One region of the Streptomyces sp. NPDC050508 genome, then DNA from elsewhere that is predicted to be linked to it. Evidence: riboswitches for the same ligand, from Rfam matches in the RefSeq annotation. Region 1 holds a riboswitch; each other region holds the start of a gene.

Region 1 (7,933 bases):
CTGCCGTGCCGGGCGCAGGCTTCGGCGAAGACCTGGAGGTGCTCCAGCTCCTCGGCGGCCTCCATGCCCTTGTCGCGCAGCTGCACGATGTCGACCCCGCCGGCCAGGACCGCGTCCAGGAACTCCGCGAGGTCGCCCTGGCGCCGGCGGGCGTCCGTGCAGAGGTAGACCCGGGCGTCGGCGAGTTCCGCGCGGGTGGCGGCTGCGGCGGTGTCGGGCATGCGGGTGTCCCCCGTTGTCGTTGCGTGGTGGTGTCGCGTACGGGCCGCGGGCAGGGCCTCTTCGAGCAGGTCCCCGCGGCCCGTACACCGGTCGGTCGTCCGGGTCAGACGGCGAGCGCCTGGGCGCGGCGCTTCACCTCCGTGCCGCGATTCTCACTCAGCGCCTGCGCGGGGGTGCCGGGCAGGCTCGGGTCGGGGGTGAAGAGCCATTCGAGCATCTCTTCGTCGGAGAAGCCGTCGTCCCGCAGGAGCGTCAAGGTCCCGGTGAGGCCCTTGACGACCTTCTGCTCGGCCCCGTCGATGAAGGCGGCGGGGACGTGCAGCGCGCGGTTCTCACCACGGCGTACGGCGATGACTTGGCCGTCCTTGACCAGCTGCCGCACGCGCGTCACCTCGATATCGAGCATCTCTGCGATGTCGGGCAGCGTGAGCCAGGCGGGGACGAGAGCTTCGGTCTTTGCGTCAATCTCGGTCACGTAAACAGCGTGCCATCCCGGACTGACAGTCGGAAGTCGGGCCGGTCCGACCCGGGGGGACGAACTAGGCGATAGCCGCCTTCATCGGGAGAGAAGCGTCCGCCAGCAGCTCGGGATTCACCGGGGTCGCCGACTCGATCAGACGGCGGCCCTGGGCCAGGTCACGGGGGCGGCCGACCGCCAGGAGGGCCACCAGACGGTCCCCGCGCAGCCAGCAGACGCTCCACGCCGGGGCGGACGGGTCGCCGCGCCACAGGGTGGTGTCGGCGGACGCGTGGTGGCCGGCGTACTGGACGAACCGGCCGAACTGCTCGGACCAGAAGTACGGCACCGGGTCGTAGACCGCCGGGGTCTCCCCGACGATGTTCGCGGCGACCGTGCGCGGGCCCTGGAGGGCGTTGTCCCAGTGGTGGACGAGAAGTCGCTCGCCGTACCTTCCCGAAGGGAAGGAGGCGCAGTCGCCGACCGCGTACACGTCCGGTACCGAGGTGCGCAGCCCGTCGTCGGCCAGGACCTCGCGGTGTGCGCCCAGTTCGATGCCGGAGCCCGTCAGCCAGGCGGTGGCGGGGCGGGCGCCGATGCCGACCACCACGGCGCCGGCGGGCAGCCGTGAGCCGTCGTCGAGGACCACCGTGCCGGGTTCGATGCGCTCCACGCGTGCGTGCGTCCGCAGCGAGGCTCCGGCGTCGGCGTACCAGGCGGCCATCGGCGCGGCCACCTCGGCGGGCAGCGCGCCCGCCAGCGGCCGGTCGGCGGCTTCTACGACGGTCACCGCGCAGCCCGCCTCGCGCGCGGCCGTGGCGAACTCGGCGCCGATCCAGCCCGCGCCGACGACCACGATGTCGTGCTGCCGGGCGAGCACGGGCCGCAGCCGCTCGGCGTCGTCCAGGGTGCGGAGCAGATGCACGCCGGGGATGCCGTCGGCGCCCGGCAGCCGGATCGGTTCGGCACCGGTGGCGAGGACGAGGACGTCGTAAGGCACCGGCCCTTCAGCCGTGTCCAGTTCGTGGTCGGCGGGGCGCAGGCCCAACACCTCGCGCCCCAGCTGCACTTCGATGCCGAGCGCCTCGAAGTCGACGTCGAAGGCGGAGCCCTCGGCCTTGCCGAGCAGGACGGCCTTGGACAGCGGGGGCCGGTCGTACGGCTGATGGGGTTCGGCGCCGATCAGGGTGACGGTGCCGGTGAAGCCCTGTTCCCGGAGGGCGACCGCGGTCTGCACCCCGGCCATGCCCGCGCCGACGACGACCACGCGCCGCCCTGCTGTCGTGCCCTGTTCCCGCGTCTGCTCACTCACTCGATCACCATAGACACCTGACAATTTGTCAGTCAGCGGGCGCGTCAGGTGACCTGTTCCACACCGCTCGTCCCGCCGCCGTGTCGCGACGTCGCCGCCCGCGGACTCGGCCCAGGTCTCGCGGAGGCTCCCTTACCGACACATACGGCACGGGCTAGGGTGGCCGAGGTAAAGCACTCGCGGGAGTCCGGACGACCGGGCTGAGAGGGAGGCTGGCGGCCTCCGACCGTACGAACCTGATCCGGGTCATGCCGGCGAAGGGAGGGGCTGGACGCCCATGCCTACACGTAGCTCAGACGTCCTCGTCGTCGGGGGCGGGATCATCGGCCTGGTCACGGCCTGGCGCGCGGCTCAACGCGGGTTCGCCACGGCCGTAGTGGACCCCGAGCCGGGCGGCGGGGCCGCCCAGGTGGCCGCCGGGATGCTGGCCGCCGTCACCGAACTCCACTACGGCGAGCAGACCCTGCTCGCCCTGAACCTCGCGTCGGCGCAGCGCTACCCGGACTTCGCGGCCGAGCTGACCGACCTCACCGGCCTCGACCTCGGCTACCGCCGCTGCGGCACGCTCGCTGTCGCCCTGGATGCCGACGACCGCGCCCATCTGCGCGAACTGCATGCCCTGCAGCACCGGTCGGGCCTGGACTCCGAGTGGCTGTCCGGGCGCGAGTGCCGACGCCTGGAGCCGATGCTCGCGCCGGGCGTGCGCGGGGGGCTCAGGGTCGACGGCGACCACCAGGTCGACCCGCGGCGGCTGGCGGGCGCGCTGGTGGCCGCCTGCGAGCGCGCCGGGGTCGTCTTCCACCGGACGTGGGCCGAGCGGCTCACGGTCGAGCGGGACCGCGCCACGGGGGTCGTCACGCGCGAGGGCGAGGCACTGGGCGCGGGCGAGGCACTGGGCGCGGGCCAGGTGGTCCTCGCCGGCGGCAGCCTCAGCGGGCGGCTGAAGGGGGTCCCTGACGACGTCCTGCCACCCGTACGGCCGGTGAAGGGGCAGGTGCTGCGGCTGACCGTGCCGGAGCGCTACGCGCCGTTCCTGAGCCGCACCGTGCGGGCCGTGGTGCGCGGCAGCCACGTGTACCTGGTGCCGCGCGAGAACGGCGAACTGGTCGTCGGCGCGACCAGCGAAGAACTGGGCTGGGACACAACCGTGACAGCCGGCGGTGTCTACGAACTGCTGCGCGACGCCCACGAGCTGGTCCCCGGCATCACCGAACTGCCGCTCACCGAGACCCGGGCCGGACTGCGCCCCGGCTCCCCCGACAACGCGCCGCTGCTCGGCCCGACCGAACTTCCGGGACTGCTGCTGGCCACCGGGCACTACCGCAACGGCGTGCTGCTCACCCCGGTCACCGGCGACGCCCTGGCACACGCGCTGACCACCGGTGAACTCCCGGACGAGGCACGCCCGTTCACACCGAGGCGATTCGGCGCCGGAGCACTCCTGGAGCAGCCCGTATGAACGTCTCCGTCAACGGAGAGCCCCAGGAGATCGCTCCCGGCACGGCTCTCGACACCCTCGTGCGGACCCTGACCCCGTCGCCCTCCGGCGTGGCCGCCGCCCTCAACGAAACCGTCGTCCCGCGCGCGGAGTGGCCGTCGACGTCCCTCTCCGAGGGAGACCGCGTCGAGGTCCTCACCGCCGTCCAAGGAGGCTGACCCATGGCCGACGACCCCTTCGTCCTCGGTGGTACGTCCTTCACGTCCCGGCTGATCATGGGCACCGGCGGTGCGCCCAGCCTCGACGTCCTGGAGCGCGCGCTGGTGGCCTCCGGTACGGAGCTCACGACGGTCGCGATGCGGCGCGTAAACGCTTCCGTGCACGGCTCGGTGCTGTCCGTCCTGGAGCGGCTCGGTATCCGGGTGCTGCCCAACACCGCGGGCTGCTTCACGGCGGGCGAGGCGGTGCTGACGGCGCGGCTGGCGCGGGAGGCGCTCGGGACGGACCTGGTCAAGCTGGAGGTCATCGCGGACGAGCGGACACTGCTGCCGGACCCGATCGAGCTGCTCGACGCCGCCGAGACCCTGGTCGACGACGGTTTCACGGTGCTGCCGTACACGAACGACGATCCCGTGCTGGCGCGGAAGCTGGAGGACGTCGGGTGTGCGGCGATCATGCCGTTGGGGTCACCGATCGGTTCCGGGCTCGGTATCCGCAACCCGCACAACTTCCAGCTGATCACCGAGCACGCGCGTGTGCCGGTGATTCTGGACGCGGGGGCGGGTACGGCGTCCGACGCGGCGTTCGCGATGGAGCTGGGGTGTGCGGGGGTGATGCTCGCCTCGGCGGTGACGCGGGCGCAGGAGCCGGTGTTGATGGCGTCGGCGATGCGGAGCGCGGTGGAGGCGGGGAGGTTGGCGTTCCGGGCGGGGCGTATCCCTCGTCGGCATTTCGCAGAGGCGTCCTCTCCTGCGGAGGGCCTGGCACGGTTCGACCCTGAACGCCCGGCCTTCTGATCTCCCACCCGCGCACCACCCGTTTCCAGTCCGTCGAGTGGTGAACCTTTCCCGTGGGGGTCCCGCCGTCGGCGGCTGGCCGTGCGTGGGATGCGTCACAGGTCCGCTGCAGTACCGCCCCGATCCTGGCCGAAAAGGCGGTGCTGTCAGCGTCGGCTCGTACACTCACCTGCGTGGATACGACCCTTCATGACCCTCTCGTCGGGCAGTTGCTCGACGGCCGGTATCGCGTCGACGCGCGGATCGCCGTCGGCGGGATGGCCACGGTCTACCGGGCCGTGGACACCCGCCTGGATCGGGTTCTCGCGCTCAAGGTGATGCACCCGGGGCTGGCGGCCGACGCCCACTTCGTCGACCGGTTCATCCGCGAGGCCAAGTCGGTCGCGCGGCTGGCGCATCCGAACGTGGTGCAGGTCTTCGACCAGGGCGCCGACCGGTCGTACGTCTATCTGGCGATGGAGTACGTCGCCGGCTGCACCCTGCGCGACGTCCTGCGTGAGCGCGGGGCGCTGCAGCCGCGGGCCGCGCTGGACATCCTGGAGCCGGTGCTCGCCGCGCTCGGTGCCGCGCACCGGGCCGGGTTCGTGCACCGGGACATGAAGCCGGAGAACGTGCTCATAGGGGACGACGGCCGGGTCAAGGTCGCCGACTTCGGGCTGGTCAGGTCCGTGGACACGGTCACCAGCACCACGGGGTCCGTGCTCGGCACGGTGTCGTATCTCGCGCCGGAGCAGATCGAGGGCACCACCGCCGACCCCCGGGTCGACGTGTACGCGTGCGGTGTCGTCCTGTACGAGATGCTGACCGGCCAGAAGCCGCACGACGGGGACTCCGCCGCGATCGTGCTCTACAAGCACCTGCACGAGGACGTCCCGCCGCCCTCGGCGCTCGTGCCGGGGCTGGCGTACGAGCTGGACGAGCTGGTCGCCACCGCCACCGCGCGCACCCCGGACCTCCGGCCCTACGACGCGGTCGCGCTGTTCGGTCTTGTCCGCGAGGCGCGGTCGAGGCTGAGCGCCGAGCAGCTGGACGCGGTGCCGCCGCAGGCGCTGACCTCGGAGTATCCCAACGCCGAGAACCGTACGAGCGTGATCCCGCGCTCGCTGACCGTGCCGCGTCCGCTGCCCGTGAACGAGGACGACGAGCCCGGTGACCCCTTCAACCGGACCAGCCGGTTCGAGAGCGGGCCGCCCATGCCGCCCCGGCGGCGCGAGGCGCGGCGGCCCCGGCGCGGGCTGCTGGCCATCGTCGCCGCCCTGCTGCTGATCGTCGGGGTCGGGGCCGGGGTCTGGTACATCAACTCCGGCCAGTTCACCAAGGTCCCGCCGCTGCTGGCGAAGACCGAGACGCAGGCGAGGGAGCGGCTGAAAGACGCCGGTCTCGACGTGAAGTCGGTCAAGCATGCCTACAGCGACACCGTGAAGCGCGGCACCGTCATCAGCACCGACCCGGTGGCCGGCGCCCGCATCCGGGACAACGACTCGGTGGCTCTGACCGTCTCGGACGGCCCGGAGACCGTGAAGGTGCCCGGTCTGGAGGGCTACGCCCTGGGCAAGGCGCAGGCCCTGCTGAAGACGGACGGGCTGGCGGCCGGCATGGTCACCAGGGAGTTCAGCGACGACGTCCCCAAGGGCTTCGTCATCAGCACGGACCCGACGGCGGGCACGAAACGCCACGCGGGCTCGGCGATAGCCCTGACCGTCAGCAAGGGCAGCGCGATCGACGTGCCCGACGTCACCGGTGAGGACCTGGACGAGGCGAAGTCGGACCTGCAGGACGCCGGTCTCAAGGTGACGGTTTCGGCCACCGAGATCACCTCGGAGTACGACGCGGGCCAGGTCGCCCAGCAGACCCCGGCCGGCGACAGCCAGGCCGCCGAGGGCGACACGGTGACGCTGACGGTGTCCAAGGGCCCGGAGATGGTCGAGGTCCCGAGCGTGGTCGGCGCGAGCGTCGACGCCGCGACGAAGCTCCTTGAGCAGTCCGGCTTCAAGGTCAAGGAGGACCGGGGCATCCTGGGCCTGTTCGGCGACACAGTGAAGAGCCAGTCCGTGGACGCGGGCGAGCAGGCCGCCAAGGGGTCGACGATCACGATCACCATCCGGTGACGGGGGCGGCACGCGCGCGTGACACCCTGGCCGGGTGAGCACCCAGCACCTCTCCCCCACCGCCCCCGGGCTCCCCTCCCCCGCCCCTCGGCTCCTTTCCCGCAACCCCGTCGGCGGCCATGTCCCCGTGGCCGGCGGCCTCCACTCCGTGGGCCTGTCCTACGCCCGTGAGCTGGCCGCCGAGACCGTGCAGGTCTTCGTCGCCAACCCGCGCGGCTGGGCGACGCCGGTCGGGAACCCGCGCCAGGACGAGGAGTTCCGCGCGGCCTGCGAGGCCGACTCGATCCCGGCGTACGTGCACGCCCCGTACCTGATCAACTTCGGCTCGCACACCGAGGCCACCGTAGAAAAGTCCGTTGATTCGCTACGGCACTCGCTGCGGCGCGGGCGGGAGATCGGGGCGCTCGGCGTCGTCGTGCACACCGGGAGTGCGACGGGCGGGCGGGAGCGGTCCGTGGCGCTGGCCCAGGTGCGGGAGCATCTGCTGCCGCTGCTGGACGAGTTGACCCACGACGACGACCCGTTCCTGCTCCTTGAGTCGACGGCCGGTCAGGGCTCGTCCCTGTGCTCCCGGACCTGGGACTTCGGGCCGTACTTCGAGGCGCTGGACGCGCATCCGAAGCTGGGCGTGTGCCTGGACACGTGCCACATCTTCGCCGCCGGGCACGACCTGACCGGCCCGACCGGCATGCATCAGACGCTCGACCTGCTGGTGGACACGGTCGGTGAGGGACGGCTGAAACTGATCCACGCCAACGACTCCAAGGACGTCGTCGGCGCCCACAAGGACCGCCACGAGAACATCGGCTCCGGGCACATCGGCGAGGATCCGTTCCGCGCGCTGATGACCCACCCGGCGACCGCGGGCGTACCGCTGATCATCGAGACGCCCGGCGGCAGGGAAGGGCACGCGGCGGACGTGGAGCGGCTGAAGAAGCTCAGGGACTCATAGCTCGGGACCCTCGCCGGGTCCCTCCTGGTACGAGTACCGCTGCTCCTGCCAGGGGTCGCCCACGTTGTGGTAGCCCCGCTCCTCCCAGAAGCCCCGCCGGTCCGCCGTCATGTACTCGACGCCGCGGACCCACTTCGGGCCCTTCCAGGCGTACAGGTGGGGGACGACCAGGCGGAGCGGGAAGCCGTGTTCCGCGGTGAGGAGTTCGCCGTCCTTGTGGGTGGCGAAGATGGTGCCGTCGGCGGCGAAGTCGGCGAGCCGGAGGTTGGCGCTGAAGCCGTACTCCGCCCACACCATCACATGGGTGACGGCCGCTGCCGGCGGGGCGGTCTCCAGGATGGTGCGGGCGGGGATGCCACCCCATTCGGCGCCGAGCATGCTGAACTTCGTGACGCAGTGCAGGTCGGCCACGACCGAGTCGTAGGGCA
Region 2 (7,933 bases), on a different contig from region 1:
CCGGGTCCAAGGGCAGTACGCCACGGCCGTCGAGCACAGCGGGGTCCGTCAACGCATCGTCCAGGTCGAAGACTTCGACGATCCCGTACGGATGCCACACCCAACCCGCCGACAGCAGATGGGTCCCACCCGGAGACACCGCCAGGCGCGAATGGAAAACGTCCCTCGGACTACGGTCGCCGACGGTGAGCCGTTCCCCCGATTCCGCGTCCTCGATCTCAAGGACGTCGTACCGGTCCGGGCAGTGGACCAGTACCTCACGGCCGTCCCGCAGCACCCCGAGTGCGACCGGATAGTCGAAGTCCTCGGCGTGCTCGTCGCTGCGGTCCAGCTCACGGACCAGCCGATCGCCCTCGATCAACAGTGCCTCGGTGCCCCGCTCGGCGTAGACCACGGTGAAGCGGCCGGACGGAGAGCTGACGCTCCGGTCGAAGGGAAACTCATGAACGACCGAGGCAACATGCTCCACACCATCAGGACCCCACCGCCGACCACCCACGACATCGACCAGATCATCGCCGTCCCACCCCAGCGACTGTGCCTCGTCCGTCACCTGCAGAAGGTTCACGGTCTCCATCGCCCTCTAGTCCCCCAACTCACAACGCCCCCCTGAAGCAGCGCCAATCTACGCGGTACATCCGGGGGTGAACCCGTAGTTCGTACGGGGGCCAGGTGCACCCCACATTCGGAGGGCAGTCCCATCCCCTCACGTCGGCAGATCCGGTTGGCTGGTGATCGTCACCGACCGGAAACCGGAGCACCGGGGGATACGAACATGCAGATGCCGTCGTCGAAAAAGGCCGGCGCCGCCGCACTGGCAGCAGCACTGCTCGCACTGGCCTCACCCCTGGCAGCGACCGCCGCCACCACATCCACCGCCACCGCCACGCACACGGCGCCGAGGCCGTCGTCCTACACCGAGCACACACTCCAACAGGACCTCGCAGCCGTACGAAAGGCCGGCGGCGGTGATGTGAACGTGCTGGCCAGGGTCGACGGACCGAACGGCCCGCCGCTCATGGCACGCATCGGCACCCGCACGGTCGACTCCACGGCCCCGATCCCCTGGAACGCGCACTTCCGCGTGGCGAGCACGACGAAGACCTTCGTGGCGACCGTCGTCCTCCAACTCGTCGCGGAGAAGCGGCTGTCGCTCGACGACATCGTCGAGCACTGGCTGCCGGGAGTCGTCACGGGCAACGGCAACGACGGCACCCGCATCACCGTCCGCGACCTGCTCCGCCAGACCAGCGGCCTGTACGACTACATCGACGACCCGGAGATCCAGGACCGGCTGATCAACCACTTCGACGAGAACCGCTACGACGCCACCCCCACGGCCGACCTGGTCGCGGTGGCGATGAAGCACCGGCCGGTGTTCGTCCCCCAGCCGGGCGGCGCCACCCGCTGGGCGTACTCCAACACCAACTACCTGTTGGCCGGGATGATCGCGGAGAAGGCCAGTGGCGCGAGCTGGCAGGACCTGGTCGAGCACCGGGTGATCGCGAAACTGGGACTGCGCAACACCTCCGTCCCCGGGCTGAACCCCTTCCTGCCCGACCCGCACGTGAACGCGTACCTGACGACCGCCGACGGCAGGCGTCTCGACGTCACCGACCACAGCTTCCAGCACACCGCGGACTCCGGCGTGGTGAGCACCACCGCCGACCTGAACACCTTCTTCCGTGCCCTGGCCGACGGCAGGTTGCTCCCCGCCGAGCAGTGGCGCGAGATGCGGCAGACCGTCGAGCGGACCGACGACCCGGAGGACGTGGCCGAGATGCCCGAGGGAACCTACGGCCTGGGACTCCGCAAGATCCCGCTCTCCTGCGGCGGTTTCTCCTACATGCACGAGGGCGACGGCGCGGGCGTCAACACCCGCCCCGCGGTGAGCGCGGACGGCAGCCGCGCGGTGACGGTCTCCATCACGACCACCACCGCACCGCCGGACCTGGCCGCCCTCAACCGCGCGACAGGCACCCTTGTCGACCATGCCCTGTGCAAGAAACCCGCCAAGCACTGACCTGACCGAAGAGCCGGGCCGGTCTCCGTCAGTCGGCGATCGGCAGATACACCCGGTTGCCCGCCGCCGCGAACTCCTTCGACTTCCGAGCCATGCCCTCTTCGACCTCCGACTTTGTGCCACCGTGCTCACGGCGGATGTCCTGGGAGATCTTCATCGAGCAGAACTTCGGCCCGCACATCGAGCAGAAGTGCGCCGTCTTGGCCGGCTCCGCCGGAAGCGTCTCGTCGTGGAACTCCCGTGCCGTGTCCGGGTCGAGGGCCAGGTTGAACTGGTCCTCCCAGCGGAACTCGAAGCGGGCGTCGGACAGCGCGTCATCCCACTCCTGTGCACCTGGGTGCCCCTTGGCGAGGTCGGCTGCGTGGGCGGCGATCTTGTAGGTGATGACGCCGGTCTTGACGTCGTCACGATTGGGCAGACCCAAGTGCTCCTTGGGCGTGACATAGCAGAGCATGGCCGTGCCCCACCAGGCGATCATCGCGGCACCGATGCCAGAAGTGATGTGGTCGTACGCAGGCGCGACGTCCGTCGTCAGCGGGCCGAGCGTATAGAACGGAGCTTCATCACAGATCTCCTGCTGAAGGTCGATGTTCTCCTTGATCTTGTGCATCGGGACATGTCCCGGGCCCTCGATCATGGTCTGTACGTTGAAACGCTTGGCGATCGTGTTGAGTTCCCCGAGCGTGCGCAACTCCGCGAACTGCGCCTCGTCGTTGGCGTCCGCGATCGAACCCGGCCGCAGACCGTCGCCCAGCGAGTACGTGACGTCGTAGGCGGCGAGGATCTCGCACAGTTCCTCGAAGTTCTCGTACAGGAACGATTCCTTGTGGTGCGCCAGGCACCAGGCCGCCATGATCGAACCGCCCCGCGAGACGATGCCCGTCTTACGGTTGGCTGTCAGCGGCACGAACGGCAGCCGCACGCCCGCGTGGACCGTCATGTAGTCCACGCCCTGTTCGGCCTGTTCGACGACCGTGTCCTTGTAGATCTCCCAGGTCAGCTCCTCCGCTCGGCCGTCGACCTTTTCGAGCGCCTGGTAGAGCGGCACCGTGCCGATGGGGACGGGGGAGTTGCGCAGCACCCACTCGCGAGTGGTGTGGATATTGCGGCCGGTGGACAGGTCCATGACCGTGTCAGCGCCCCAACGGGTCGCCCAGGTCATCTTCTCGACCTCCTCCTCGATGGAGGAAGTGACCGCGGAGTTGCCGATGTTGGCGTTGACCTTCACCAGGAACCGCTTACCTATGATCATCGGTTCGATCTCGGGGTGGTTGACGTTGGCCGGCAACACCGCACGCCCCGCGGCGATCTCCTCCCGGACCACCTCGGGCGCAACGTTCTCCCGTACGGCCACGAACTCCATCTCGGGCGTGATCTCACCCCGTCGCGCATAGGCGAGTTGAGTGACCGCCTCGCCACCCCGCCCGCGCCGCGGCTGACGCGGTCGGCCGGGGAACACCGCGTCCAAATTGCGCAGTCCACCGCGCGGTGATGTGTGCTTGATTCCGTCGTCCTCTAGGCGGACGGGACGGCCCGCGTACTCCTCGGTGTCACCGCGAGCGATGATCCAGTTCTCCCGCAGCGGCGCCAGCCCCCTGCGGACGTCGGTGTCGACGAGTGGATCGGTGTACGGGCCGGAGGTGTCGTACAGCGTCACGGACTGCCCGTTGGTGAGGTGCACCTGACGGACCGGCACTCGCAGATCGGGGCGTGAGCCCTCGACGTACCCCTTGTGCCAGCCGATGGACTTCCCGGCCTCCGTGGGCTGTTCGTCCTGGCTGGAGGCAGGCGTGCGTACGTCCTTGTTGGTCATGAGACCTACTCCCTACGCCGGCATTACCCGGTAACAGGTTCAGCGGTCGACGCAGCGGCTTCCGTCAGCCGATGTTTCATGTGAAACATCACTCGATTCAGGTGACGTTTCCCGTGAAACATCGCAGAGACGAAGGTCAGCGCCCTCTCAGCCCGGTGCTCCGAGCTCCCGCGTGTGCAAAGGTGCCTCCACGCTAGCGTCATAAGTGGCGCGGTGAACAGTGGGCCCCCGGCGTTCTTGCGATGATCGGGCGGTGACCACGACGCAGCAGCCCCCGTACCCGCCGACCGGGCCGCCCCATGGCCACGACCACGGATCCGGCGACGACCACGGTTCCGGTTCCGGGCACGATCACGGATCGGGCGGGGACAGCGGGCACGGTTCCGGCGCCAGCGGTGGGCACGGTCATTCGCACAGCCATGGCCCCGCCGCTCCCGTCTCCCGGCACCTGCGAAAGGTCATCGCGGCGATCCTGATCCCCTTCACGGTGGCGGTCGTTGTCGGGATGGTCGTGCTGTGGCCCGGCGGCGCTCCCTCGCACAAGCGCACCGGCGTCGGCTTCGACCGGCAGACACAGCAGGCGACGGTCACCAAGGTCGTCAGCGTGAGCTGCGCGTCGGTGAACGCCTCGGGCGGGGGCTCGACCGGCGACACCTCCACCGCCGAGGGCTCCTCGGCGGCACAGGAGGCGGCCGGTACCTGCAAGAAGGCGACGGTCACGGTCGGCACCGGCAAGGACAAGGGCCGTACGTTCACGGAGATCGTGCAGCCTGACCAGTCACGGCAGTTGCATCAGGGCGAGAAGGTCGTGGTCGCGTACGAGCCCTCCGCGCCCAGGGATCTGCAGTACTCGGTCACCGATGTGAACCGTAAGTTCCCGATGGCGCTGCTCGCCGGGATCTTCGCCCTGGCCGTCGTGGTGGTGGGCCGACTGCGCGGTGTCATGGCGCTGGTGGCGCTGGCCATCAGCTTCATGATCCTCAACTTCTTCATCCTGCCCGCGATCCTGCACGGCTCGAACCCGCTGATCGTGGCGGTGGTCGGGTCGAGCGCCATCATGCTGATCGCCCTCTACATGTGCCACGGCCTGTCGGCCCGTACGTCGGTGGCGGTGCTCGGGACGCTGATGTCGCTGGTGCTGATCGGCGTCCTGGGTTCGGTGTTCATCGGCTGGGCCGCGCTCACCGGCAACACGGACGACAACACGGGCCTGATCCACGGCCTGTACCCGTCGATCGACATGAGCGGTCTGCTGCTCGCCGGCGTCATCATCGGTTCGCTCGGCGTGCTCGACGATGTGACGGTCACGCAGACGTCGGCGGTCTGGGAGCTGCACGAGGCCAACCCGTCGATGGGCTGGCGGGGGTTGTACCGCGCCGGTATCCGGATCGGCCGCGACCACATCGCGTCCGTGGTCAACACGCTCGTCCTCGCCTACGCGGGCGCCGCCCTGCCGCTGCTGCTGCTCTTCTCCATCGCGCAGAGCAGCGTCGGGGCCGTCGCCAACAGCGAGTTGGTCGCCGAGGAGATCGTGCGCACGCTGGTGGGCTCGATCGGCCTGGTCGCGTCGGTACCGGTCACCACGGCCCTCGCGGCCCTGGTGGTCTCCGCGGACCGACCGGGATCCGACACGGCTCCGGCGGGAGCGCCCGCTGCGGCCACGGCCGCGCCGAGTGCCAAGCCCGCGGCGGCGCGCGGCGGCAAGGGCCGGCGCCGCAAGCACTGAGGACGGCGGGAACCGCCGCACAGAGCCGAGCAGAAGCGTTACTGCGGACTCTGGGCCCCGGAGGACCAGTCAGGGCTCGGGCGCCCCCAGGAGGCTCATGGAACTCCAGGAATCGTGGCGAAGCGTTACGCCACCCCGGCCGCCGTAACAACGCTTCAGCCGGCGCTCTGCTCCTCCGCCAGGATGCGGTCGAGCGCCTCGTCGAGATGGGCGTCGAAGTCCGCGAGGGCGCCCTCCTGGCCGAGCGGAACCAGCCGGTCCGTGCGGTCGAGGAACGCCACGAGGGGAGCCGTGCCGGTGCGGAACAGCGCCTGGTCGCTGCCGACCTGAAGCCGGATCAGCACCTCGCCCAGCATCTCGGGATCGACGGGCTCGATCCGCACATCGCCTTCCCCGCACGGCCTGCCCAGGCCGTCGATCAGCAGCTCCCGGCCGAAGGTCCAGGTCACCGGGGCGTCGCCCGGCAAATGGAAGGTCAGCCGTACGGCGTACGGATCGCATGTCTCGTAACCCAGTTCAACCGGGATACGGAAGGAGAGCTCCTCGGAGACGAGAAAGCTCATCATGACCTCTGCCTGTACGGACTCGCGCATCGCCTATCCCGTCAACTGCCGTTGCCTGGCCGGGAATGATCCCCGTGACACTGAAGGAATATTGCTGAACGTACACGTTAGATCACAAGGAGTAAGTTTTCAGATACTGATAGAGAGCGCGAGCGACCCCAGCAGCCTCCCGACCTCGCTCTGCAACTGCCGAGCCGCGGCCAACAGGCGATCGGCCTGATGCGACGGCAGGGAAATCGCCATCGTGGCCGCCGTGGCGCCGAGCGTGATCGGAATCGCCGCGCAGACCGTCCCCAGTGCGTACTCCTGACGCTCCACCACCAGCTCCATCCGGCGCATCCGTTCCAGGCGCCGCAACAGGGAGTGGCCGTCCCGCACGGTGTACGGGGTGAGGGACTGCGCGGGGTAACGGTCGAGGTGGTCGCGGCGGGCGTCCTCGTCCAACTGGGCCAGCAGACACTGCCCGATCGCGTGCGCGTGCCCCGTCTCACGGAAGTCGGCCCACTCCTCGACCGCCGGGTTGCCGGGGGTGTCGGCGACGCACATGACCTCGATCTCACCCTCGCGGTACATCGCGTAGTAGACCGGTACGCCGATCGAATCCCGCCAGGCGGCCAGCGCGTCGACGATCGTGCTGCGACGTTTCTCCTGTGCTCCGCTGCTGCTCAACCGCTCGGCTGCCTCCCCGAGGAAGAACAGCCCTTTGTCACGGCGGAGATAGCCCTCGTGCACGAGGGTCCGCAGCAGGTGGTATGCCGTAGGGAGGGCGAGGCCGGTCTCGCGGGCCAGTTGCTTGGCGGGGGCGCCGTACTGGTGCGCGGCGACGGACTCCAACAAGCGCATCGCCCGCTGGACGGAACCGATGAGGGTGGCGGACTGCTGCTGGTCGGCGACCGTCACGGAGCGCTGTTGCGGCGGGGCCGCCACTGGGCGCAGCCGCGTGGGGACCGCCACCGAGCGCGGCTGAATATGCGGTACGGGCGGGGTGGGAGGTGCGTGCGGTACTACGGGTGCGGTGTCAACCGTGGCCAAGGGTCACTCCCGAAGCGCGAGGGGGCAGCCCGTGCGGGGAACACGGGGAGGGGGTGCGCCGCCCGCGGGGTTTCGTCCCCGCGTCGAATTCCGGACTTTAACCGCCTACCGCCACCCGCAGACGGCCTGTCCGGAAAACTTCCCTCGCCCGAGGGAACCGGTGATTCCTGTTACCGATCACCGGTTGCCCAGCAGGGACCTCACCAGTCGCCGCGTGAGGAGGAACTCGACGTGAACTTCCGCACGACGTAGATCACTCCACCGACCAGCGCCACGAAGACCAGCAGCTTGAAGAGCAGTCCGATCACGATGCTCACAACGGTCGCTATCAGCCCGCCGAACACGACCAGGGCGATGACCGGCACCGCGACCCACTTCACCCACCACGGCAGTCCCGCGAAGATCTCTCGCATTGTCCTCGTCCTGTACCTCTCCGCCCGTCGCTCGAACCGGGTCCTGTCGGTGTCCGGCACTCCTGTGCCGGATCTCTGATGTCCTGCACTCGATGCTAGGGCGGTCGAGAGCCGAACGGGGGCCTCGTATCCCTTGTCCTCCCCTGACCGTTCCCCTAGGGAACCCTGAGACGCGGGTCAGGCTTCGGGTGGAGAGAACACCACCATCACCCGCAGGTCCTCGCTGATGTGGTGGAACTTGTGGGCCACCCCGGCCGGCACGTAGACCACACTGCCGCGCGCCACCTGGGTGGTCTCCATGCCGACGGTGATCGCGGCACGGCCGCTCACCACGAAGTACACCTCGTCCTGGTTGTGCGGCTG
Region 3 (7,933 bases), on a different contig from region 1:
GGGACCTGGGTGCGGCCATAGGGGTCGGCGTCGGGCTCGCCGTGGTGATCGTCGCGTCCCTCTTCGTGGTGAAGGCCGCGTTCGTGGGAGTGATAGCGGTCGCCGTTGTGGTCGGGCTGTGGGAGCTCACCTCCCGGCTGCAGGAGCGCAAGGGCATCAAGGCGCCCCTCGTGCCCCTGGCGGTCGGCGGTGCGGCGATGGTCGTCGCCGGGTACGTCCGGGGCCCCGAGGGTGCCTGGGTCGCCATGGCGCTCACGGCGCTCGCCGTCCTCGTATGGCGGATGACGGAGCCGCCCGAGGGCTACCTGAAGGACGTCACGGCGGGCGTCTTCGCGGCGTTCTACGTGCCGTTCCTGGCCACGTTCGTCGCCATGATGCTGACCGCCGACGACGGCGCCTGGCGGGTCCTGACGTTTCTGCTGCTGACCGTGGTCAGCGACACTGGGGCGTACGCCATCGGCTGGCGCTTCGGCACGCACAAGCTCGCCCCACGCATCAGCCCCGGAAAGACCCGCGAGGGCCTGTTCGGGGCGGTGTCCTTCGCGATGGTGGCGGGCGCGCTGTGCATGCAGTTCCTGATCGACGACGGCAGCTGGTGGCAGGGTCTCGTCCTGGGCCTCGCGGTCGCGGCCAGCGCGACGCTGGGTGACCTCGGCGAGTCCATGATCAAGCGCGACCTGGGCATCAAGGACATGGGCACGCTGCTGCCGGGCCACGGCGGCATCATGGACCGGCTCGACTCTTTGCTGCCGACCGCTCCGGTGGTGTGGCTGTTGTTGGTTCTGTTCGTCGGGTCCGGCTGAAACGCGGTCCGACCTGCGGTTTTGTGTGTGAGGGGCTCGTTGTCCACAGGGCGGCGAGTCCCTCTTCGTATGTCTGCGACACTGGTAGGGCCATGCCTAAGCCCGGAGAACTCACATTCGTCGCCCCCCGCGGAGCCCAGAAGCCCCCGCGGCACCTCGCCGACCTCACGCCCGCCGAGCGCAAGGAAGCCGTCGCCGCGATCGGGGAGAAGCCGTTTCGCGCCAAGCAGCTCTCGCAGCACTACTTCGCGCGGTTCGCGCACGACCCGGCGGAGTGGACCGACATCCCCGCCGGTTCGCGCGCCAAGCTGCAGGAGGCGCTGCTTCCTGAGCTGATGACCGTCGTACGGCATCTGTCGACCGACCAGGACACCACCCGCAAGACCCTGTGGCGGCTGTTCGACGGGACGCTCGTCGAGTCCGTGCTGATGCGGTACCCGGACCGGGTGACCATGTGCATCAGCTCCCAGGCGGGGTGCGGCATGAACTGCCCGTTCTGCGCCACCGGGCAGGCCGGGCTGGACCGGAACCTGTCCACCGGTGAGATCGTGCACCAGATCGTGGACGGCATGCGGGCGTTGAGGGACGGCGAGATTCCTGGTGGGCCCGCCCGGCTCTCCAACATCGTCTTCATGGGCATGGGCGAGCCCCTCGCCAACTACAAGCGGGTCGTCCAGTCCATCCGCGCCCTCACCGACCCCGAGCCCGACGGCCTCGGCCTCTCGCAGCGCGGGATCACCGTCTCGACGGTCGGACTGGTGCCGGCGATCCACCGGTTCTCCGACGAGGGCTTCAAGTGCCGGCTCGCGATCTCGCTGCACGCCCCTGACGACGACCTGCGCGACACCCTGGTCCCCGTGAACACCCGCTGGAAGGTGCGCGAGGTTCTTGACGCGGGCTGGGAGTACGCCGCGAAGTCCGGGCGGCGGCTGTCCATCGAGTACGCGCTGATCCGCGACATCAACGACCAGGCGTGGCGCGGTGACCGGCTCGGCCGGCTCCTCAAGGGCAAGCCCGTGCACGTCAACCTGATCCCGCTGAACCCGACGCCGGGCTCGAAGTGGACCGCCTCCCGTCCCGAGGACGAGAAGGCGTTCGTCGAGGCCATCGCGGCCCATGGGGTGCCGGTGACCGTCCGGGACACCCGTGGCCAGGAGATCGACGGAGCGTGTGGCCAGCTCGCGGCCACCGAGCGGTAATCTCTGCCCGTACGTACATTTTCATATCCGACAGGGGAGCGCGCAGCGCTGAGAGTGCGGCAATCGGGCCGCAGACCCTCTGAACCTCGCCCAGGTCATTCTGGGTAGGAAGTTCGGTCATCACCATGAACGCCAAGAAGTACTGTGCTGTCCTCGTCGGCCTCGGCCTGGTCACGCTCTCCGCGTGCGGGTCGGGGTCGGACGGGAGCGGCGGCTCCGGATCCGACAAGACCGTCACCCTCGTCAGCCACGACTCGTGGGCCGTCTCGAAGAGCGTCCTCAAGGACTTCGAGAAGCAGTCCGGCTACACCGTCAAGGTCCTCAAGGACGGCGACGCCGGCCAGGCCGTCAACAAGGCGATCCTGACCAAGGACAACCCCCAGGGCGACGTCTTCTTCGGCGTCGACAACACCCTGCTCTCCCGCGCGCTCGACAACGGCCTCTTCCAGTCCTACGACGCGAAGGGCTCCGCGCTCGTCAAGCCGGAGTACCGCGTCGACCAGACCAAGCACCGGGTCACGCCCATCGACACCGGCGACATCTGCGTCAACTACGACAAGGCGTACTTCAGCAAGCACAAGCTGACCCCGCCCGCCTCCTTCGCCGACCTGGTCAAGCCCGAGTACAAGAACCTCCTCGTCACCGAGAACGCCGCCACCTCCTCGCCCGGCCTCGGCTTCCTGCTCGGCAGTGCCGCGCAGTTCGGGGACGACGGCTGGCAGGCCTACTGGAAGAAGCTCAAGGCCAACGGCGTGAAGGTCGTCGACGGTTGGGAGCAGGCCTACGACCAGGAGTTCTCCGGTTCGGCCGGCGGCAAGAAGGCGGGCGGCGACCGGCCCCTCGTCGTCTCGTACGCCTCCTCGCCGCCCGCCGAGGTCATCTACGGCGACCCGAAGCCGACCACCGCGCCGACCGGGGTGTCGTACGGCACCTGCTTCCGGCAGACCGAGTACGCGGGGTTGCTCAGCAACGCCAAGAACACCAAGGGCGGCAAGGCGTTCCTCGACTTCCTGCTCACCAAGGAGTTCCAGGACGACATGCCGCTCAACATGTTCGTCTACCCGGTGCGCGAAGGCGCCCAGGTGCCGCAGGAGTTCGTGAAGTACGGTCGCCAGGCCTCGGACCCCGAGACCATGGCCCCCGCAAAGATCGCCGCCGACCGGGACCAGTGGGTCAAGTCGTGGACCTCGCTCGTACTGAAGTAGCCCCGCGGAGGTCCTCCCGGAGGGGGAGCGCGACGCGGCTCGGGCTCATGGCCGTGCCCGTCGCGTTCTTCGCGGTGTTCTTCGCCTACCCCGTCGCCGCGATCGTCGCGCGCGGCCTCAAGGTCGACGGCGCCTGGCAGTTGGGCCGCATCTGGGACGTGTTGGCGCAGTCCGACATCCGGCACGTCCTGTGGTTCACCACCTGGCAGGCGCTCGCCTCCACGGCGCTCACGCTGCTGATCGCGCTCCCCGGCGCGTACGTCTTCGCGCGCTTCGACTTCCCGGGCAGGCATGTCCTGCGGGCCGTCGTGACGGTCCCCTTCGTGCTGCCCACGGTCGTCGTCGGTACGGCCTTCCTCGCGCTCGTCGGCCGGGGCGGACTCCTCGACGACCTGTGGGGCGTACGGCTGGACACGACCGTGTGGGCCATCCTGCTCGCGCACGTCTTCTTCAACTACGCGGTCGTCGTACGGACGGTGGGCGGCCTCTGGGCACAGCTCGACCCGCGTCAGGAGGAGGCCGCGCGGATGCTCGGCGCCTCCCGGCTCCGGGCCTGGCGGAAGGTGACGCTGCCCGCGCTCGGGCCCGCCGTGGCCGCCGCCGCGCTGATGGTCTTCCTCTTCACGTTCACCTCCTTCGGCGTGGTGCAGATCCTCGGCGGCCCGACCTTCTCGACCCTCGAAGTGGAGATCTACCGCCAGACTTCGGAGGTCTTCGACCTGTCCACGGCGGCCGTGCTGACGATCGTCCAGTTCGTCGCGGTGGGCGCGATCCTCGCCGTCCACGCCTGGACGGTACGACGCCGGGAGACGGCCCTACGGCTCGTGGACCCGTCGGTGACCGCACGGCGCCCGCGCGGGGCCGGCCAGTGGACCCTGCTGGCCGGGGTCCTCGGCTCCGTCCTCCTCCTGCTTGTGCTGCCGCTCGCCGTGCTGGTCCAACGGTCCCTGGACTCACGGGACTTCGGCTACTACCGGGCGCTGACCCACGACGACGGCGGCACCTTCCTGGTCCCGCCGATCGCCGCGATCGGCAACTCGCTGGAGTACGCCGTCGCCGCCACCGCCATCGCCGTGGTGATCGGCGGTCTCGCCGCCGCGGCCCTGACCCGGCGCGACGCCGGGCGGCTGGTGCGGGGCTTCGACGCGCTGTTGATGCTGCCGCTCGGGGTGTCGGCGGTGACGGTCGGCTTCGGGTTCCTGATCTCGCTCGACAAACCCCCGGTGGATCTGCGGAGTTCATGGATCCTGGTGCCGCTCGCGCAGGCGCTGGTCGGTGTCCCCTTCGTCGTACGGACCATGCTGCCCGTGCTGCGGGCCGTGGACGGGCGGCTCCGGGAGACGGCGGCCGTGCTCGGGGCGTCGCCGTGGCGGGTGTGGCGGGAGGTCGATCTGCCGCTCGTACGGCGGGCGTTGCTGATCGCCGCCGGGTTCGCGTTCGCGGTGTCGCTGGGGGAGTTCGGCGCGACCGTGTTCATCGCGCGGCCCGACAACCCGACCCTGCCGGTCGCGGTGGCCCGGCTGCTGTCCCGGCCCGGTGATCTCAACTACGGCCAGGCGATGGCCCTTTCGACGATTCTGATGGTGGTGTGCGCGGTGGCTCTGCTGGTCCTTGAGAGGCTGCGCACGGACCGGACGGGGGAGTTCTAGATGCCGCCGAACATGCTGCTCAGCCTTGCGGGCGCGACCGTACGGTTCGGCGGGCGCCCGGTGCTGGACGCCGTCGATCTCGGGGTCGCCGAGCACGAGATCGTGTGTGTGCTCGGGCCCAGCGGCAGCGGCAAGTCGACGCTGCTGCGGGCCGTGGCCGGGCTCCAACCCCTGGATTCCGGGCGGGTGTTGCTCGACGACCGGGACCAGTCGGGCGTGCCCGCGCACAAGCGGGGGGTGGGTCTGATGTTCCAGGACCACCAGTTGTTCCCGCAGCGGGACGTGGCCGGCAACGTCGCCTTCGGGCTGCGTATGCACGGGGCGTCGAAGGGGCAACAGGCCGCGCAGGTCGGCGAGTTGCTGGACCTCGTGGGCCTGCCGGGTGCCGCCCGCCGGGCCGTAGCCGGGCTGTCCGGCGGTGAGCAGCAACGCGTGGCGCTCGCCCGGGCATTGGCGCCCCGCCCCCGTCTCCTCATGCTCGACGAACCGCTCGGTCAGCTCGACCGGTCGCTGCGGGAGCGGCTGGTCGTCGAACTCCGGGAACTCTTCGGTGCGTTGGGCACGACCGTGCTCGCGGTCACGCACGACCAGGGCGAGGCGTTCGCGCTGGCCGACCGGGTCGTGGTGATGCGGGACGGGCGGATCGCCCAGTCCGGTACGCCACTTCAGGTCTGGCAGCATCCCGCCGACGAGTTCGTGGCCCGTTTCCTCGGTTTCGACAACGTGGTCGAGGCCACGGTCACCGGAGAGGCCGCGGACACCCCCTGGGGCAAGGTACCGGTCCCCGAGGGCGCCCCCGAGGGCACCCGCACACTTCTCGTACGCCCCGCAGGCGTACGCCTGTTGCCCGCCGACGAGGGCCTGCGCTGCACGGTCGCCGCCCGCACCTTCAGGGGCACCCATGTCGCCGTACAACTCCAACCGGAGGACGCGCCGCGTCTTGAGGCGGCCTGCGCGCTGCGGGAGGCGCCGGAGGTCGGGGACGCGGTCGGGGTGGAGTTCGACGCGGCCGAAATTGTCGTGCTCGGCTGACCGTGCCCTCGTAGGGTGCGCGGCATGACGTCACTCGCACATGAGCGCTACTGCGACGAAATCGCCCTGCAGGTCGGGCAGCTGAGAGCCGTGGTGACCTCCGGGGCGGATCTGGCGGTCACTGTGCCGACCTGCCCGGACTGGACGCTGGAGCAGCTCGTACGGCACACGGGCGGCGCCCTGCGCTGGGTGGAGCTGCTGGTGCGCACGCGGGCGCAGGAGAACATCCCGGACGAGGAGATCCCGCTCCACGGCGGTCCCGAGGCCGAGGGGGACGCGGATGCGCTGGACGACTGGCTCGCGGAGACCGGCCGGATGGTCGTCGACACGCTGCGGGAGGCCGGGCCCGACACCGGGGTGTGGGCGTGGGCCGGGGACCTCAACTCCGGCTTCTGGGCCCGCCGTATGGCCCACGAGATCACCGTGCACCGCGCGGACGCCACTCTCGCCGCCGGGCTGCCCTACGAGGTCGCGCCCGAGGTGGCCGCCGACGCGATCGACGAGTGGCTGGAGATCCTCGTGTGGGCGCAGCGGGTGGAGGGTGACAAGGACGCGGCGGAACTGCGTAGTTCAGGGCGTCGCAGCATCCACCTGCACGCCACCGACGATCCGGCAGGGGTGAACGCCGAGTGGATCATCGAGCTGGCCGAGGACGGGCTCGCCTGGCACCGGGGACACGAGAAGGCGACCGTCGCCCTGCGCGGCACGCTCACCGACGTCCTGCTCGCCTTCTACCGCCGACTGCCGCTGGACAGCGAGGAGTTGGAGATTCTCGGCGACCGGGAGCTGCTGGAGTTCTGGCTGGAGAAGACGTCCTTCGGGTGACATGACATGTGTGTGGCCCGTCCCCACGAACCGGACGGGCCACAACAGCAACAGCGGGTGGATCAGCGGCTGTTGGCCGCACCGCGGCGGCGCATGCCGAAGTAGACGGCTCCGCCGCCCACGACGACGAACGCGCCCGCGATACCGGCGATCATGCCGGTGTTGGAGTTGGCACCGGTCTCGGCGAGGTTCGAGTCACCGGCCGCGGGAGACGGCGCGTTGTCCGTCGTCGTAGCGGGGGCGGTGCTGCTGCTCTCCGAGGCCGACGGGGTCGGGGTGTCGGACTCGGCCGGAGTCGAAGCGGTCTCCGACGGCGTCGGGGAAGCCTCCGTCGGGGTCGGGGTGGGCGACTCCGTCGCGCAGGCCTTGGACGGGGTGGTCAGGTTCGGCGAGATGTTCTTGCTGAGGCCGTTGGTGGCCGTGACGTGAACGCGGTAGACGGCGTTCGGCTGCCAGTCCTCGGAGAAGGAGATGGTGACTCCTTCTTTCGAGCCCTTGACAGTCTGGGCCTCGCCGACCTGCTTGGCGTCAGCGCCGTTGTTCTCCAGGAACACCGTGACGGTGGCCGCAGTGGCCGAGGCGTCCTTGTCGGTGACGGTGATGACACCGTTGGCGCCGTCACAGGTGGCTTCGGCGGAGAACTCGCCGATGCTGCAGGCGAGCGCGTTGCCCGCGAATCCGAGTGCGAGTGCGGCCGAGGCGGACGCGACACCGAGGATGCGTACGGAACGTCGAGATATGGACACGTTTGCCCTTCGCGGGATGTGCAACTGCGGGGGGTTTAGGGGGAGATGGAGCGGCAAGGAGGTGAGGCACCACTGCCCCCAGGAGTCTCACTGGTCTATAAGTGCTGCGTAAGCAGTGTCAATGCATATGCGGCGTACAGCAGTTGCCTTTACTCGCACTTTAACCTTCGAGACGTTTCAGTGCCTCCGGAGCCTCCTCGATCCGGTCAACGAGGGCGATACGGGCCTCCATTGGCCGTTCCCGGGCAAGTGCACGCAGCAGCGGCCACGTCGGCAGGCGTTCCGTCCAGTGCTCCCGGTTCACGAGCACCATCGGCGTGGGCTCGCCGCGCGACTCGTAGTAGTTCGGCGTCGCGTTGTCGAAGATCTCCTGTACGGTCCCGGCCGCGCCCGGCAGAAACACCACACCCGCGTTCGAGCGGGCCAACAGGCCGTCCTCGCGGGTGGCGTTGGCGAAGTACTTGGCGATGTGCG

The links. A riboswitch is a leader RNA that binds a small molecule or an ion and turns the genes downstream of it on or off. The one in region 1 is predicted to bind thiamine pyrophosphate.
Region 2: linked by a shared signal. The riboswitch ahead of thiC (phosphomethylpyrimidine synthase ThiC) and the one ahead of thiO (glycine oxidase ThiO) in region 1 are both predicted to bind thiamine pyrophosphate.
Region 3: linked by a shared signal. The riboswitch ahead of AB0I69_RS18975 (thiamine ABC transporter substrate-binding protein) and the one ahead of thiO (glycine oxidase ThiO) in region 1 are both predicted to bind thiamine pyrophosphate.

The regions. Positions count from the first base shown of each region.
Region 1 is NZ_JBFAJJ010000022.1:73,716-81,648, reverse strand. It holds gene thiE (thiamine phosphate synthase) at 1-221, opposite strand, end outside; gene AB0I69_RS41565 (Rv2175c family DNA-binding protein) at 326-697, opposite strand; gene AB0I69_RS41560 (FAD-dependent oxidoreductase) at 762-1,991, opposite strand; TPP riboswitch at 2,161-2,271, shown strand; gene thiO (glycine oxidase ThiO) at 2,269-3,450, shown strand; gene thiS (sulfur carrier protein ThiS) at 3,447-3,647, shown strand; gene AB0I69_RS41545 (thiazole synthase) at 3,651-4,445, shown strand; gene pknB (Stk1 family PASTA domain-containing Ser/Thr kinase) at 4,619-6,553, shown strand; gene AB0I69_RS41535 (deoxyribonuclease IV) at 6,588-7,505, shown strand; gene AB0I69_RS41530 (sulfite oxidase-like oxidoreductase) at 7,500-7,933, opposite strand, start outside.
Region 2 is NZ_JBFAJJ010000002.1:656,765-664,697, reverse strand. It holds gene AB0I69_RS08230 (hypothetical protein) at 1-577, opposite strand, end outside; gene AB0I69_RS08225 (serine hydrolase domain-containing protein) at 776-2,023, shown strand; gene thiC (phosphomethylpyrimidine synthase ThiC) at 2,052-3,836, opposite strand; TPP riboswitch at 3,829-4,018, opposite strand; gene AB0I69_RS08215 (YibE/F family protein) at 4,090-5,562, shown strand; gene AB0I69_RS08210 (SsgA family sporulation/cell division regulator) at 5,718-6,155, opposite strand; gene AB0I69_RS08205 (IclR family transcriptional regulator C-terminal domain-containing protein) at 6,255-7,025, opposite strand; gene AB0I69_RS08200 (DUF5326 family protein) at 7,358-7,570, opposite strand; gene AB0I69_RS08195 (cupin domain-containing protein) at 7,748-7,933, opposite strand, start outside.
Region 3 is NZ_JBFAJJ010000006.1:157,973-165,905, reverse strand. It holds gene AB0I69_RS18985 (phosphatidate cytidylyltransferase) at 1-803, shown strand, start outside; gene rlmN (23S rRNA (adenine(2503)-C(2))-methyltransferase RlmN) at 896-2,002, shown strand; TPP riboswitch at 2,025-2,131, shown strand; gene AB0I69_RS18975 (thiamine ABC transporter substrate-binding protein) at 2,128-3,207, shown strand; gene AB0I69_RS18970 (iron ABC transporter permease) at 3,255-4,856, shown strand; gene AB0I69_RS18965 (ABC transporter ATP-binding protein) at 4,857-5,888, shown strand; gene AB0I69_RS18960 (maleylpyruvate isomerase family mycothiol-dependent enzyme) at 5,913-6,713, shown strand; gene AB0I69_RS18955 (LAETG motif-containing sortase-dependent surface protein) at 6,776-7,459, opposite strand; gene AB0I69_RS18950 (LOG family protein) at 7,620-7,933, opposite strand, start outside.